Regions from separate parts of the Gottfriedia sp. OAE603 genome, predicted to be linked through region 1. Evidence: riboswitches for the same ligand, from Rfam matches in the RefSeq annotation. Region 1 holds a riboswitch; the other holds the start of a gene.
What was found. Region 1 has a riboswitch for thiamine pyrophosphate ahead of ABID96_RS03450 (thiamine phosphate synthase). Riboswitches for the same ligand answer to the same signal wherever they lie in the genome.
Positions count from the first base shown of each region.

Region 1 (8,133 bases):
ATGGTAGGAAGTGGAAAAGGTGCGGAACACGGTATTTTATATAAAGGTGGAGAATATTTAGAAACCACTCAAAAAATAGGTGCAGTCATTCTTGATAAAACTGGTACGGTTACAAAAGGGAAACCAGAAGTAACGGATGTGATCAGTCTTCATCAACGAGATGATTTGTTGAGTCTGGTTGCGAGTGTGGAAAAAATGTCAGAGCATCCATTGGCTCAAGCAATCGTTGATTATGCTAAGCAACAAGATTTGAAATTAAAAGAAGTTAAAGATTTCGTTGCAATTCCAGGGTACGGTGTAGAGGCAATAGTAGAAGATTCCTCAATTGCTATTGGTACACGTAAATTAATGCAGGAAAAGAATATAATTACATCTTCCATTGAAGAACAGCTAATTCAATTCGAAGCCTCGGGTAAGACTAGTATGATTGTTGCAATTAACGGTGAACTTGAAGGAATTGTTGCAGTTGCAGATACAATTAAGGATTCTTCAAAAGTGGCCATTCAATCATTAAAGAGTCAAAACATTGAAGTGTATATGGTAACCGGTGATAACGCTCGAACTGCAAAAGCAATTGCAGATACTGTTGGAATCGAGAACGTTTATGCAGAAGTGTTACCAGAAAAGAAAGCAGAAATAGTAGAGACACTTCAAAAACAAGGTAAAGTCGTTGCAATGGTTGGAGATGGAATTAATGATGCTCCTGCACTTGCGAAAGCTGATATAGGAATGGCAATTGGAACTGGTGCAGATGTTGCCATTGAAACAGCGGATGTCACACTTGTTGGTGGAGATCTATCTCATATTCCTAAGGCGATTTCACTAAGTAAGAAAACAATGCATAATATACGACAAAACTTATTCTGGGCTCTATTTTATAATAGCTTGGGTATACCAATTGCAGCTATGGGATTACTTGAACCATGGGTAGCAGGTGCTGCAATGGCATTTAGCTCAGTATCAGTTGTCATAAATTCACTACGATTAAAAAGGGTAAAAATTTAAGGAGGAAATATCAAATGGAAACAATTTTAAAAGTAAATGGAATGACTTGTGGACACTGTAAGGCTGCGGTTACTAAGGCTGTAGAAAGTGTATCAGACACAAACAATATAATTGTTAGTTTAGAAAATAAAGAAGTATCATTCAAACATGTAGATACAGAAACAGTAGAAAAAGTGAAAGAAGCAATTGAAGATCAAGGATACGATATCATATAAAAAAACAAAGGCGGACTAAGGTTCGCTTTTTGTTTGGCTGTAATTAGAAGAGAATGATGTTAATAGAGAATATACTTATAGGGAGAGTATTTCAATGAAAAAATTAATGTTAATACTTAGTACAATCACATTGATCGGTTTAAGCGGATGCGGAACCAATGGACATCATACGGAATCGAATCATCATGGAATGAATCATGAAAAGAAAGAAAAAGAAAAAGAAAAGCAGACTAAAGTAAGTTTTACATTCAATCAAAATCCAAAAAGTGGAGAGAATTCAGAACTAGCTATTAAAGTTAAAGATTCAGAAGGTAAAACAATCAAGGATTTTGAAGTCGAACATGAAAAGTTAATGCATTTAATCGTTGTAAGTAAGGATTTATCTTATTTTGACCATATCCACCCAGAGTATAAAGGAGATGGATTATTTACTATTACACCAAACTTTCCATCAGGTGGAAAATATACATTATATGCAGATTTTGTGCCTAAAGACTCTGCTAAAACAGTCAAAACAAAAACGATTCAAGTATTAGGTAGTGAACGAAATCCGGTGGTTCTAAAGGAAGACCAGCACCAAACAAAAGTAGTTGCTGGCAAAGAAATCTCATTTAAAACAGATGAGTTAACGACAAATAAAGATATCACTTTATCCTTTACTATTAAGGATGAAAAATCAAAAAAACCGATTAGAAATTTACAACCTTACTTAGGTGCAATTGGACATGTGGTTGCTATTAGTGAAGATACAAAAAACTACTTACATGTTCATCCAATGAATGAGGATTCAACAGGACCAGAAGCAAAATTTATGACAAGTTTCCCAAAAAGCGGCATGTATAAAATATGGGGGCAATTCCAACAAAACGGACAAAAGTTTACAGTCGATTTTACTGTAAAAGTAAAATAAATTCTTAGAAGAAGCTATCATATTAGCTTCTTCTTTTTATGATCCCTATTGGAAGTTTACTATTTTCTTATAAATAGACTTTGCCTGTGAAGGTTGATTTGTCCCATGAATAATTGCTCTACCATCTTTAAATAATACAATTCTATAATCCTCAAACGAACAAGAAAGTAAATAAGGATTCACAATTAAGTCATTCACATCTTTTATTAATTTTTTCGATAATTCCTCAAGCGAAAGTGAAAGAGAGGACATATTTCTTAATTGAATTGCATCCCTACCACATAATATATCTGTTTTCATTTCTGAGTCGCTTTGTAAGTACGGAAAAATAGGCAAATCACCGCATGTAGGACAATTTTTATGTTTTAACTTTTCAATGTTTATGTCAGCTTTTTCATTTTTCCAAACATCATAAGATTGCAATAGTGGTAATACTTTTGTACCAGTGATGAGCTTTAAAGCAGATGTAACTTGAAAAGCAGTAATAATTTGAACGATGGGGCTAATGACACCAACAGTATCACATGTATCTTGTAAACTGGGTATATGCTCTAATAAACAGTTTAAACATGGTGTTTTTCCAGGAATGATTGTAAATGTGAGGCCATAGCTAGCCACGCATGCACCAAAAATAAATGGAACACCAAATTTTATAGCTGCATCATTTACAATCATTCTAGTTTCAAAATTATCAGTTGCATCAATTAAAATAGTTTTCTCATTAACAAACTCCTCAATGTTTTTAGCATTGATGTCTGTAATAAAACTGTTAATGTTTATGCTACTATTTAATTCTAATAATCTATTTTTTGCTGCAATTGCTTTCGGTAATTTATTTTTAGCATCTTCTTCTGAATATAACTGTTGTCTTTGCAAATTACTCCATTCAACATAATCACGATCGACAATCGTCAGTTCTCCAATGCCTGCACGCACTAGCATTTCTGCTATTGATGAGCCGAGTGCTCCTGCTCCAATCACAAGTACACTTGCATGTTGTATTTTATCTTGTCCGTCATTCCCTAAAAATAATTGCTGCTTCATATATCGGCCAATCAAGAACTCACCAACCCTGTAATCGGACTACTTGCCACCCCATAATTTTTTTCACGAATTCTTCCAGCCTCGAAACCAAGCTTACCTGCTTCAATAGCCATTTTCATTGCAATAGCCATCTTTACTGGATCAGCAGCATCAGAAACAGCAGTATTTAGTAACACGCCATCCGCACCTAATTCCATAGCAAACGCTGCATCTTTAGGTGAACCAATTCCAGCGTCAATAATAACAGGAACGGACGATTGTTCAATAATAAACTTCAAATTTAAAGGATTTAAAATACCTTTTCCAGACCCTATTGGTGATGCGCCAGGCATGATTGCATGGACTCCAAGTTCTTCAAGTCTTCTTGCTAAAACGACATCATCGGATGTATAGGGTAATACGATAAATCCTTCTGAAAGTAACATTTCAGAGGCTTTTAACGTTTCTATTGGATCCGGTAAGAGCGACTTGTCGCAACCAATTACTTCAACCTTTACCATGTCACATAGCCCTGAAGCTTTTGCCAGTTTGGCGATTCTAACGGCTTCTTCAGCTGTTTTTGCCCCTGCGGTATTTGGAAGAAGCTTATATTTCGTTAAATCTAATTGTTCAAGAAAGTTTGGCTGAGATTCCTCAAATATATTCATTCTCCTAACAGCAAATGTTAATACTTCCGTTTCAGATGCCTCAATAGCCTTTTTTTGAATATCAAAAGAAGGGTATTTGCCTGTACCTAGAAATAATCTTGAATGAAATGAATGTTTTCCAATTGTTAACATCATTAACCTCCTCCTACAAAATGTATTAATTCTACAATATCTCCGTTTGAAAGAGCTGTAGTACCGTACAGTTCTCGATACAATATTTCTTTATTCACTTCTACTACAACGATTCTATTTTCTAGTTGATAAGAAAGAAGTAAATCTTTTACTGTGAAAATATTTTCAGCTAGCTGAATACTTTTGCCATTTAATTGGATGATCAAACGTTTTACACCTCGCCTTAAAATTATCGATTCACTTTAAACGCTTCTACCCACTCAGTTCTAATCTTTCTTTTAAGAATAAAATCTCGAATCATTTTGCCCGTTTCAGGAGCAAGAAGAATGCCATTGCGAAAGTGTCCAGTTGCAAAAAATATATTGTCATCATCAGGGTGTTTTCCGATATATGGTTTTTGGTCAATGGTTTGTGGTCTTAAACCTCCCCAAAATGATTCAATGGTCATCTTGGTCATATCAGGTAGCATCTTTTTGGCAGTTTCAATTAATGATTCAATACCTAGTAGGGTTGGTTTTTCATCCCATTCGTTATGAACCATCGTTGCACCAATAACAAGTTTTCCGTTGTTTCTAGGAACAATATAGTTATGATCATGGAAAATTGTGTGCTCCAACGTCAAATGTTCACTTGTAACCGATAGACATTCTCCCTTAACTGGGATAAGACGATTATTTAATCCGAGCTGCTTGAAAAAAGAAGTGCTCCAAACCCCATTTGCAATGACGATATTATCAGCTGTAAATTTTCCATTTGTAAAATGAATCATAAATGTATTTTCAATTTTTTGAATGTCTAAAACACAAGTATTTTCGTGTATTGTAGCTCCGAGCACTTGTGCACTTTTGCAAAAAGCCATACAAACAGAAATGGGTAGGACACTTACATCATCTTCTATATATGCTGCTCCAATTATATCTGTTGTTATATTAGGTATTTTCCTTTGAATTTCAGTTGGTTCATACCACTTGACCGTTGATTGAGAAAGAAGGGAAGCTAATTGGATTTTATCATCGTCATTATAAGCAAGTTTAAAAATCCCACCTTTTTTCAGCTCAATGTCGATATGACTTAGTCTCTTAAGCTCTTCATTCAGTTCAAAATAAGCTAGTTGACTGCTTCTTGCAAAAGGTAAGAAAATCTCTGAATCATTGCACTCAGAATGAGCTCCGAGCATGCCTGCTGCAGCGCTAGTTGATTTCGAACCAATCGTTTGTGCTTCGAGTATGGCAACGTCTATTTTTTCTTTTGCTAAGTAATAAGCGATGGAGCATCCAATGATTCCACCACCAATTACGATTACATCAAAATGTTGTTTCATAGATTACTAGTGCACCTCTCCATATATTTTAGAGCAGCATCACGCGAGTTTTCAGAAGAAAAAATACCCGACATGACTGCAATTCCATCTACCTGACACTCTTTTAGTATAGGAAGATGATCAGGAGCTATCCCACCAATTGCGTAAACTGGAATTGTAAGAACTTTTTTCATCTCAGTTAACTGATCAATTCCATTTGGACGTAAACCTTTTTTGCAATTTGTGTTAAAGCAATGTCCATAAATGACATAATTGGCCAGATCCTTCTCAGCTTGAATAGCCTCTGCTACTGAATGGACTGAGCGACCGACGTTCATTGTTGGATATTGTTCTTTCACTAACTTGACCGGATGCCCGTGAGTTGGCAAATGAATGTTTATTAGATTGGTAAGTAAAGCTATATCTAATCTGTCATTCATGACGATCTTGTTCATAGGAACTTTGTTATGCCTTAAAAGATTTAATAGGGTATGTAATTCCGAGCTGCATTTAGATTTTTCTCGTATATGAACTAAATCAACAACATCATGTATTTGAATAATCTTTGAAGCAAGTTCATGAACAGAATACATATTATTCGTTACTGCAATTAGCTTCAAATTTGCTCCTCCTTTTTGAAAAATAGGGTGTATGTATTGTAAATTTCGTTTTAAAACAAGAAAAACCACTTTCCTAAAACTGGAAAGTGGTTTGTAAGATACACAAATAAACGCATAAAAAGACATTGCGCCACTTTCCTACGCAGGTACGAACCTGTTCAGGTTATGAGGGTTTAAAAGTAACTACTTTATTCTCAGCCCTTATCAAGGGATCCCCTAGTGATGAATACACTATGAAAATTAAATTTAGCATAGCATAAAAATAAAATAATTCAAGATTAAAAAAATGATAGTTTGTAAATATTATGTCAAAAGTTAGCAAAATAGACACTTAAAGATATAATAAAAAATAATTTTTTTATGTGAAAATAGTGAATGTTTCCAGGTATAGATATGAATTTTCATCCAATCCTGTAAAATTTTAGGTAAATAAAATGATTTACAAGATTGCTTCATAGGTTTATATTAAGTCTGTACAAATGAATAGTTTGACTAGGGGTGTCCAATTAGTTGGGCTGAGAGAGAAACGCGCTTTAAGTTTCTTAACCCTCAGGACCTGATCTGGTTCATACCAGCGTGGGGAAGTTAGCGTTTATTACAGTAGTGATCATTTATCACTATTGTAGTCAAACTAACCATTAGCCGGGTCTTATATTTTTAAGATACGGCTTTTTTTCATGCTTATCGTGGATTGGATTTTGTTCTTTTTAATCACATTAAAAAGGGGAAATCATAATGAACAATTCTGTAAATGAAATGAATTTTTCAATCATGTCTAGCTTTTCGGGAAGTAAAAAAGTATATGTAGAAGGATCAAGACCTGACTTGTTGGTTCCAATGCGTGAAATCAAATTAAGTCCTACAACTGGATCATTTGGGGAAGAGGAAAACGCTCCTGTACGTGTTTATGATACAAGTGGTCCTTATACCGATGAAAGCGAAACAGTTGATATTCGTAAAGGACTTAAGTCTATAAGAGGAAAATGGATTATTGAGCGTGAAGATGTAATCGAGTATGAAGGTCGGAAAGTAAAGCCGGAAGATAATGGCTTTAAAAGTGAGGTTGTACAGAAAAATATAGAGGTCTTCCAAGGACTAGATAGAAAACCATTACGAGCAAAAGATGGTGCAAATATTACGCAGTTACATTATGCACGACAAGGTTTGATTACGCCAGAAATGGAATTTATCGCAATTAGGGAGCATGTTACTCCTGAATTTGTCAGATCTGAAGTAGCGAGAGGGAGAGCAGTTATTCCTTCAAATATAAATCATCCAGAGAGTGAGCCAATGATTATTGGTCGTAATTTTCATGTGAAAATCAATGCCAATATTGGTAACTCAGCTGTCACTTCCTCGATTGAAGAAGAGGTTGAAAAAATGACTTGGGCAACACGTTGGGGAGCAGATACTATGATGGATCTGTCTACCGGAAAAAATATTCACACGACTCGTGAATGGATTATTAGAAATTCACCAGTACCCGTTGGAACAGTACCAATATATCAGGCACTAGAAAAAGTGAATGGAATTGCTGAAGACTTATCATGGGAAGTATTTAGAGATACATTAATCGAACAAGCGGAGCAAGGTGTCGACTATTTTACAATTCATGCTGGTGTACTTTTACGCTATATACCGTTAACAGCAAAACGTGTAACAGGTATCGTTTCTAGAGGTGGATCAATTATGGCACAGTGGTGTCTTGCACATCATAAAGAAAATTTTTTATATACTCATTTTGAAGAAATATGTGAGATTATGAAACGATATGATGTTACATTTTCACTTGGTGATGGATTAAGACCCGGTTCCATTGCAGATGCAAATGATGACGCTCAGTTTGCTGAATTAGAAACACTTGGGGAGCTAACGAAAATAGCTTGGAAGCATGATGTCCAAGTAATGATTGAAGGACCAGGTCATGTACCAATGCATTTAATTAAAGAAAATATGGATAAACAATTAGAGATTTGTAATGAAGCTCCTTTTTACACGCTTGGACCACTTACGACGGATATCGCACCTGGCTATGATCATATTACTTCTGCAATAGGTGCTGCAATGATTGGCTGGTTTGGCACAGCAATGCTATGTTATGTAACACCAAAGGAACATCTTGGATTGCCGAATAAAGAAGACGTTAGAGTAGGAGTCATTACTTATAAAATCGCAGCACATGCAGCGGATCTAGCAAAGGGGCATCCAGGAGCTCAAAAACGAGATGATGCACTGTCAAAAGCAAGATTTGAATTTAGAT
Region 1 is NZ_JBEUNN010000001.1:679,961-688,093, forward strand. It holds gene ABID96_RS03415 (heavy metal translocating P-type ATPase) at 1-1,005, shown strand, start outside; gene ABID96_RS03420 (cation transporter) at 1,020-1,220, shown strand; gene ABID96_RS03425 (hypothetical protein) at 1,315-2,130, shown strand; gene ABID96_RS03430 (ThiF family adenylyltransferase) at 2,176-3,189, opposite strand; gene ABID96_RS03435 (thiazole synthase) at 3,186-3,953, opposite strand; gene thiS (sulfur carrier protein ThiS) at 3,956-4,159, opposite strand; gene thiO (glycine oxidase ThiO) at 4,183-5,274, opposite strand; gene ABID96_RS03450 (thiamine phosphate synthase) at 5,271-5,873, opposite strand; TPP riboswitch at 5,992-6,101, opposite strand; TPP riboswitch at 6,358-6,473, shown strand; gene thiC (phosphomethylpyrimidine synthase ThiC) at 6,606-8,133, shown strand, end outside.

Region 2 (8,133 bases), 280 kb from region 1:
GTTAAATTGTTTACGTTCTTTTGAATAAGCTAATGCTTTATCAAAAGCCTTTTGTGCAATACCTACAGCAAGAGCTGCAATTGAAATTCTTCCACCATCTAATGTATATAAGAACTGGCCAAATCCTTTATCTGGATTGCCTAGAATATTTTCTTTTGGTACTCGTACTTCATTTAAAACGATTTGAGTCGTATTTGATGCTCGTACACCCATCTTGTCGTAAGGATCTGTAATCGTTAAACCTTCAGAATCCGTCGGTACAATAAATGCACAAATATTTTTCTTTCCTCTTTCATCAATTGAAGTATAAGCAGTAACAATAATTGTGTTTGAATACTGAGCATTCGTAATCCAGCATTTCTCTCCTGTAATTACGTACTCATCACCATCTAATACTGCTCTTGTTTGAGTTCCCCCAGCATCTGAGCCAGCATTAGGTTCTGTTAAACCAAACGCTCCAAGTGTTTTTCCTTGTGCCATTGGAACTAAGTACTTTTGCTTTTGTTCTTCCGTACCAAAATAATAAATAGGAGAAGCTCCAAGTGAAATTGTGGCTGCAAAACTTAATCCAGTTCCACCACATGCACGTCCTATTTCTTCTACAGCTATTGCATAACTAATTGTATCGCTTCCGCTTCCACCGTATTCTTCAGGAAAAGGAATACCTAACAAACCTAATTCGCCCATTTTTTGGAATGTTTCAATTGGGAATCTACTATCGCGGTCATTTTCTTCTGCAAAAGGCTCAATTTCCTTCTCTGCAAAGCTTCGTACCATTTCTTGAATCAATTGCTGTTCTTTAGATAATAAAAAATCCATGTGCTAGTCACTCTCCTTTTAATAGTAAGGTACGTTTAAAAAAACGTAAGAATGCCTCCAACTGTCGGTATTCTCAGTGGAGTCAGTTTATATCTATATTAAAAAATAATATAGTCTTACAATTGATAATATTCGATATTTTTTATCAATTTCCTTTATACAAAATTCTTATAATTTCGACAAATTAATACAAGTACTTAGTACAAGGTATTAAATATCAATAATCTTTTTCTACAAAACAAAAACACTACCCTAGAGTAGTGTTTACTTGATATATATATGAAGCTAGTAATATGGATATTCCATTTATTTTGTCCCTGCATAAAAATTGTTGGCCCCCCCCTGGATAGCCTGATCATAACAATATATACAGGTCTCATCCGTTCCCCTATTTACAACTTCCGCTACAATAAATCTTTATTCATTTATTCCTCACATTCAATAAAATCTTACCAATACTTTGACGACTTTCTAGTAATCTATGAGCACTCTCGGCGTCTTCTAAAGAAAATTGATGACCAATTTTAATCGTTAATTGGCCTTTTTCAATGAAGTTGATAACTTGTTTAGCCGTATCATTCAATAATTCAGGGCGTTCTTTTCTAGTTGTGCCTAAACTAAACCCTAAAATCGATCGACAACTTGAATGCAACTGTTGTGTATTAAAATGTCCTACTTCCCCACTTGAATTTCCAAAATGAATGAGTCGGCCATATGGAGCTAAACAATGTAAGCTTTGCTCAGATATTCTACCGGCTATTGAATCTAGTATAATATTTGCGCCCTTGCCGTCTGTTAGTTCATTTACTTTTTTAGCAAAGTCTTCATTTTCATAACAAATAACTTGATCAGCACCAGCAGCTTGTGCAACTGTAGCTTTCTTTTCGTTTCCAACCGTTCCTATGATTTTACCTGCACCTAAAATCTTAGCAATCTGTATAGCTGTAGTTCCTACTCCTCCAGCTGCAGAATGGATAAGGACCGTCTCACCTTTTTCAATTCTGGCTAAATCTGCTAATAATTTATATGAAAGTAAAGAAACAGTTGGACACGCTGCAGCTATATCAAATCCGACTGTTTCTGGTATATGAAATGTTAAATTTTCATTTGCTACTACGTATTCGGCATATGAGCCACCAACTGGAAATGCCGCTACTTTCTCTCCGATTTTAAATTGTGTTACTTCGTTTCCAACAGCAATAATAACACCAGCAGCATCTAATCCTGGAATAAATGGAAGTTTGCCTTGCCCTTTTTTTCCGTATCTTGATTTTATATCTGCAAAATTAACACTGGCTTTTTCTACCTTAATTAACACTTGCTTTGAGTTGAATGTAGGGATTTCTAAATCAACATACTTTAGTACTTCTGGTTTCCCGAACTCAGTTACAACAACTGCCTTCACGCTAATCACCTCTTCTATAACCTTTGCCTTCATTTTACAATTTGAAAGATTGGTTTAAAAATAGCGTTTTATTATGAGGTATGATAAGAAAAACTTATTCATGACTACCTCATTTCGATTAATATTTACTAATAAAAAAACTACCTTACCATAAAGATAAGATAGTTTTTACGATTAATCATTCATTTTAATGATGAAATTTTCTGCAGCTGCTTTAATATCTTCTTTTCCTAAAATGGCAGATACAATTGCAACACCATCTATTTTCGTTTCCATCAGATCTGTTACATTGCCTTCATTAATTCCGCCAATCCCAACAATTGGAATCGAAATTGCTTCACGGATTACATGTAGTTCTTCTAATGAAACAGGCTTTGTATCTAGTTTTGTATTTGTAGGATATACAGACCCTATGCCAACATAATCAGCACCTTGTTTTTGTGCAAGAAGTGCTTCTTCTAAAGTCGTAGCGGACACTCCGATGATCATATCTTTTCCGACGATTTCCCTTGCTACCGTGATTGGTAAATCCTCTTGACCAATATGTAGACCATCAGCTTTAATTGCGAGTGCAATATCTAATCGATCATTGATAATAAGTGGTACATTATATTTTAATGTTACTTCTTTCACCTTAAGAGCTAGTTCATAAAAATCTAAGCTACTGCAGTTTTTCTCTCTTAGCTGAACAATCGTCGTGCCACCTTTAATTGCAGCTTCAACTGACTGGATTAAATCTCTTTTTCCTAATACATCACGATCTGTAACCAGGTAGAGCTTATAATCAACTTTATTTCTCAATAGACTCATTTAACTTTACCTCCATTTAGCAATGTTTCTGCTGACATTTTAGAGATTTCATCAAATAAATTTACTTTAAATGTTCCAATTCCTTTGTCCTTTGTTAATCGTTCTTTTGCCAACTCACCACTTAACCCCATGATTGTAATACCTGCAATAGCAGCAAGGAAATAGTCTTTTGTTACACCAGCGAATGTTCCAATCAGCGATGTACTCATGCAGCCTGTTCCTGTTACATCCGCAAGCATTTTATCACCATTTGAAATTTTGCAAACATGATCTAATGATGCAACAATGTCAACAGCACCAGTAATCGCTACTACTGATCCTAATTTCACTGCCAAAGCTTTTGCAATTTCAATACCATTTTCTTCACTCGCAATTGAATCAACGCCTTTAATCTGCACGTTTAATCCTGCAATCATTTTTATTTCAGACATATTTCCACGTATGACCGCGAAACGAACTTCTTTTAATAAAATTGCGGCTGTCTCTGTTCGAAGAGTAGTAGCTCCTACACCAACTGGATCCAAAATAACTGGGACTCCTAGTTGATTTGCTTTTTTACCTGCCGTGATCATTGATTGAATTGTTCTTTCGTTTAACGTACCAATATTGATGACAAGTGCTGATGCAAAGGCCAACATTTCCTCTACTTCTGCTAAATCATCTGCCATTACGGGTGAACCACCAATCGCAAGAACCATATTTGCACAATCATTAACCGTTACATAGTTTGTAATATGATGTACTAATGGTTTTTTATCCTTTACTTGTTCAATTAACTGACTGATTTCATTAAGAACTGACATGTTTATTTCCCCCTACTTGCTGATTAGCAAATTTATTTATAACAAATTGAACGACAATATAAATCACACCAATGACAACCATACTAGGAACAGTTGCACCTAGAAAACTATCAAATTGTACAAACTTACGATAGATACATATCCCAATTACCCATATAAGCATTGCAACCCCGTCTACCCTTAGGGTTTTTCTAATCTTTGTACGCTTTAAAATAAAATAGTCAGTTAACAAAATTGCATACAAGGGTGCAAAGAAAGAACCAATCAAATATAGAAATCCTTCATACTTTTCAATCGGAAATACGGTGGCCAGTATTGTTCCTATGATTGTTAGTACGATTGCGACATGCTTTCCATTTAATTTAGGAAATACAGTTGTCAATGAAATACCACCAGAATATGCATCCATAAAAGTGGTCGTAACTGTTGCTAACACAACGATCCCAACTGCAAACAAACCAAGATTTGCACTCATTAAGACTGCTACTGGATCAAATTCATTAAATGCTAGCGCAGCTCCAAGTCCAATTGCATACATCCATGAACTACCAACCATATAACCAACAAAACTTCCAATTGCACCTTCACGAGTTGACTTAGCAAAGCGAGTATAGTCACTTATTAACGGTAGCCATGATAATGGCATGATAACGGATAATTCAACTGCGGCACCAAAAGACATCTCTGAAGTACCTGGTTCAAAAAGTAATTCACTATGCTTAAAAATGACAAAGCACAATACAATCGTTAGTAAAAATAATAGTGTTACTGCTACACTATTTAACTTCTTCCAAGCATTTTGACCAAAATATAACCATGTACAAATTAATAGTCCAACTACAAGACACCAAACCCAAGGTTGGTTAAAATGAAAATCAGATGTAGTTACTACATTAATAGACCTGGCTCCTGTCACAATCATAATTGCTGTCCAGCCTAGCAGCTGTAATACATTTAATATAGAAAATAAATAACTACCATAACGTCCAAATGATATTTTAGTAGACTCCATTGCTGTTAAACGCTCTCTTGAACCAATGACACCACCTAATACAAGAAGTAGCGTACCTAGTAGATGACCGATTAATATAGCAGTCAATCCTTTTGAAAAACCTAAAGGTGCAATAAGCGCACCTGTCATAATTTCAGCGATTGAAACTGCTGCTCCGAACCAAAGTGTTGCGAAGTTCCATTTTGTTAACTTTCCAGTTAGTTTATACATGCTGTATCCCCGCCTTTTGATACATCGAATAAAAATGATGTACTGGACCTACACCTTTTCCGATAGAGAATGAATGTTGAATTGCTAGTTGTATGTACTCTTTTGCTTTACTAATCGCTTCGTTTAATGGACATTCATTCGCTAGATTAGAAGCTATGCTTGATGACAAAGTACACCCAGTACCATGAGTATTGTTAGTTACTATTCTAGTACCCTTATAATAAGTAAATTCGTATCCATCATAGCTAATATCTGTTGCATCGTTCTCTAAGTGACCACCTTTTACAAGAACAGCGCTAGCACCTAATGAGTGAATTAAAATAGCAGCCTCTTCCATCTCTTTAATCGTTGAAATGTTTCTACCTGTTATAACTTCTGCCTCCGGAAGATTAGGTGTTATGACAGTTGCCAATGGAATCAGTTCTTGAATTAAAGCTTCTTTCGCATCTGGACTTAATAAATCATAGCCGCTTTTAGAAACCATAACTGGATCAACAACAATGTGCTTCGGCTTATATTGTCTTAGTTTCTCAGCAATGACTTTAATTGTATCAATTTGTGATACCATCCCAATCTTTACTGCATCAACTTCAATATCAGTAAAGATTGCGTCTAGCTGATTTGCAATCATTTCTGGTGTAATGTCTTGAACTGCAAATACCCCTTGTGTATTTTGAGCTGTCACTGCGGTAATTACGCTCATACCAAACACACCATGAGCTGAAAACGTTTTTAAATCTGCTTGAATTCCAGCTCCACCACTCGAGTCGGACCCCGCAATTGTCAGTACTTTTTTCAATTTCTTTCCTCCTATTTAATGAATAGACTTTTTTGATCTAACAGATAGAAGTTGTGGATTGATTTAGAAAACAAAAAAGCACAAATCCCCATAGGGACTTGTGCTCGAACAAATCAATGTTATAAATACATAAAAATATGCATTTACTCGCTCACTTTCCTACGCTGGCATTATCCAGATCAGGTTAAAGGGTCAAAGACAATTGTGTCTTAATCTCAGCCGACCATTTACGGCACCCCTAGTACTATTCAAAATATCAAATTGTAATTCTATATCATATTAATTAATACTATTACTAAATTCAAGTAGTTAGACTTATTTATTCCATTCTAAATAAAAACTTTTGAAAGGATAGTTACAGGCTTACTCCCCATTGAGTAGACCATCGATAAAGAATCTACCCTTTGGGGTGCTTTAGTATTATTTTAAGTCCTTAACTTCATTAAGAACATCATTTAAATCATCTGCAGCTTCGTTAAGAGTATCTGCGTCAAGTGGAGAAACTTTTACACCGGCTTCAATAATGTGTAGAGGAGTTTCAACCTTTTCATAAAGATCTGCATCTTTATCTTTTACTGAGTCTTCAAATTTTTCCCAAGACTCTTCAAGTGCCTCTCCACTTTCTTTTGCTTTTGATTCATCATTATCAGCAACTTGCGATTTTAAATCTGTAAGTGTTTGAATCATATCATCTGATCCACTTTTAATCGATTTATCTTCTTTTGTGCCACATGCAGATAAAGTTAATGATAGTGCTAAAGTCATTGATAAAACTAATTTTTTGTTAGATAACATGTTCAATTTCCCCCGAATTTTGTTTTTTTTCATTTTTTTTATTAGAAAATCTATTAAAAATTGCAACGATACATGCAATAAGTAATAGTATAATTTGTGGTATGAAACTCTCCCAAGTAGAATATATGGCAAAGAAATCCACTGTTGGTATTGGTGCCTGCGTCGCTGGTAATAATCCAGATAATTGTAAACCGTGAACGCCCATACCCGTAAATTTGAAACATAAATAGAACATAAGAAGACTAGATATAAGGAAAAATGGTCTCATCGGAACTTTTAAACCAACTTTTAAAATTAAGTAACTTAGAATCGCTAATATGAGAACCCCCAATACAATGCCCGTTAATAAACTTGTTAATTTTATAGATGAAGCCATACCAATAAAGAACAAGACTGTTTCAGTTCCTTCACGAAATACTGCTAAAAATGAAAGAATTGAAAGTGATAATAAACTGCCAGTGTTTAAAGCTTTCGTACTCTGGGTTTGAATATAAGATTGCCATTGTTTTAAATTCGATTTACTGTGAAGCCAATAACTCATATAAAGCAACATGACTGCAGCAAATACTCCGGTCCATCCTGCAATTAAGAAATTATTACTTCCAAAAGCACCTGCTGAAAATAGTAAGTTCACGATAACGCCTAATATTATACTTACACCTAATCCAGCTCCGACTCCAAACCAGATCCACTTAGTTTTTTTCTCATGACCAGACTTTCTTATAAATCCTAATAAAGCTACCACAACAAGTAAGGCCTCTAATCCTTCTCTTAATAAAATTGTGATTGCATCTAACATTGTATAACTAGTTTTAGCTGCTAAAGGTGAAAGATAATCTCGCATATCTTTTATCGTTTTAGTTGCTGCTTTAATGTCAGGTGTTTTAGCAGACAGCATTGCGTATGAAGTAACCATATCTCTTTCTGCATCTGTATAAACTTTTTGGGATTGTGTCAATACTACCCCTTCAATACTAATCCAAGATTTTCTAAATTGATCTATCTCTGATTTTGCTCCAGATACATCATTTTCTTTTAAGTTTGATAATGCATTGTTTAATATTTGTATTAAATCTTCAACACTACCCGTATTCTTTATATTAATTTTGGATTCAGCGAACTGATGTGTAATGAACTTTTCATTTACTGCTTCCAATTCTTTTAAAGAAGTAACAAGTGTATCTTGATTGATTGTCTTTTGAGCTAATGAGAATTGAACCATTCCCATCGCTTCCTCAATTTTGCCATATGCTTCAATTGACTTATTTTTAATCCCATCTTCTTTGGCTAACCATTCATCATTGAATTTTTTATAGTCCTTCTCAGCAGAAGCAAAGTCTCCTTTCTGAGATGCTTGAATAGCACTTTCAATAAATGCATTTGCATTAGTTAAATCTTCTTCAGGACTTGCTGCAAAGATTTTAGATGGAACAAGTAATAAACAAAGTAGTAATGGTAAAATTAATTTCGTTAAATTTTT
Region 2 is NZ_JBEUNN010000001.1:404,904-413,036, reverse strand. It holds gene ABID96_RS01925 (acyl-CoA dehydrogenase family protein) at 1-819, opposite strand, end outside; gene ABID96_RS01920 (quinone oxidoreductase family protein) at 1,241-2,224, opposite strand; gene thiE (thiamine phosphate synthase) at 2,399-3,034, opposite strand; gene thiM (hydroxyethylthiazole kinase) at 3,031-3,837, opposite strand; gene cytX (putative hydroxymethylpyrimidine transporter CytX) at 3,824-5,059, opposite strand; gene thiD (bifunctional hydroxymethylpyrimidine kinase/phosphomethylpyrimidine kinase) at 5,052-5,858, opposite strand; TPP riboswitch at 5,998-6,108, opposite strand; gene ABID96_RS01895 (hypothetical protein) at 6,279-6,653, opposite strand; gene ABID96_RS01890 (FTR1 family iron permease) at 6,643-8,133, opposite strand, start outside.
Region 2: linked by a shared signal. The riboswitch ahead of thiD (bifunctional hydroxymethylpyrimidine kinase/phosphomethylpyrimidine kinase) and the one ahead of ABID96_RS03450 (thiamine phosphate synthase) in region 1 are both predicted to bind thiamine pyrophosphate.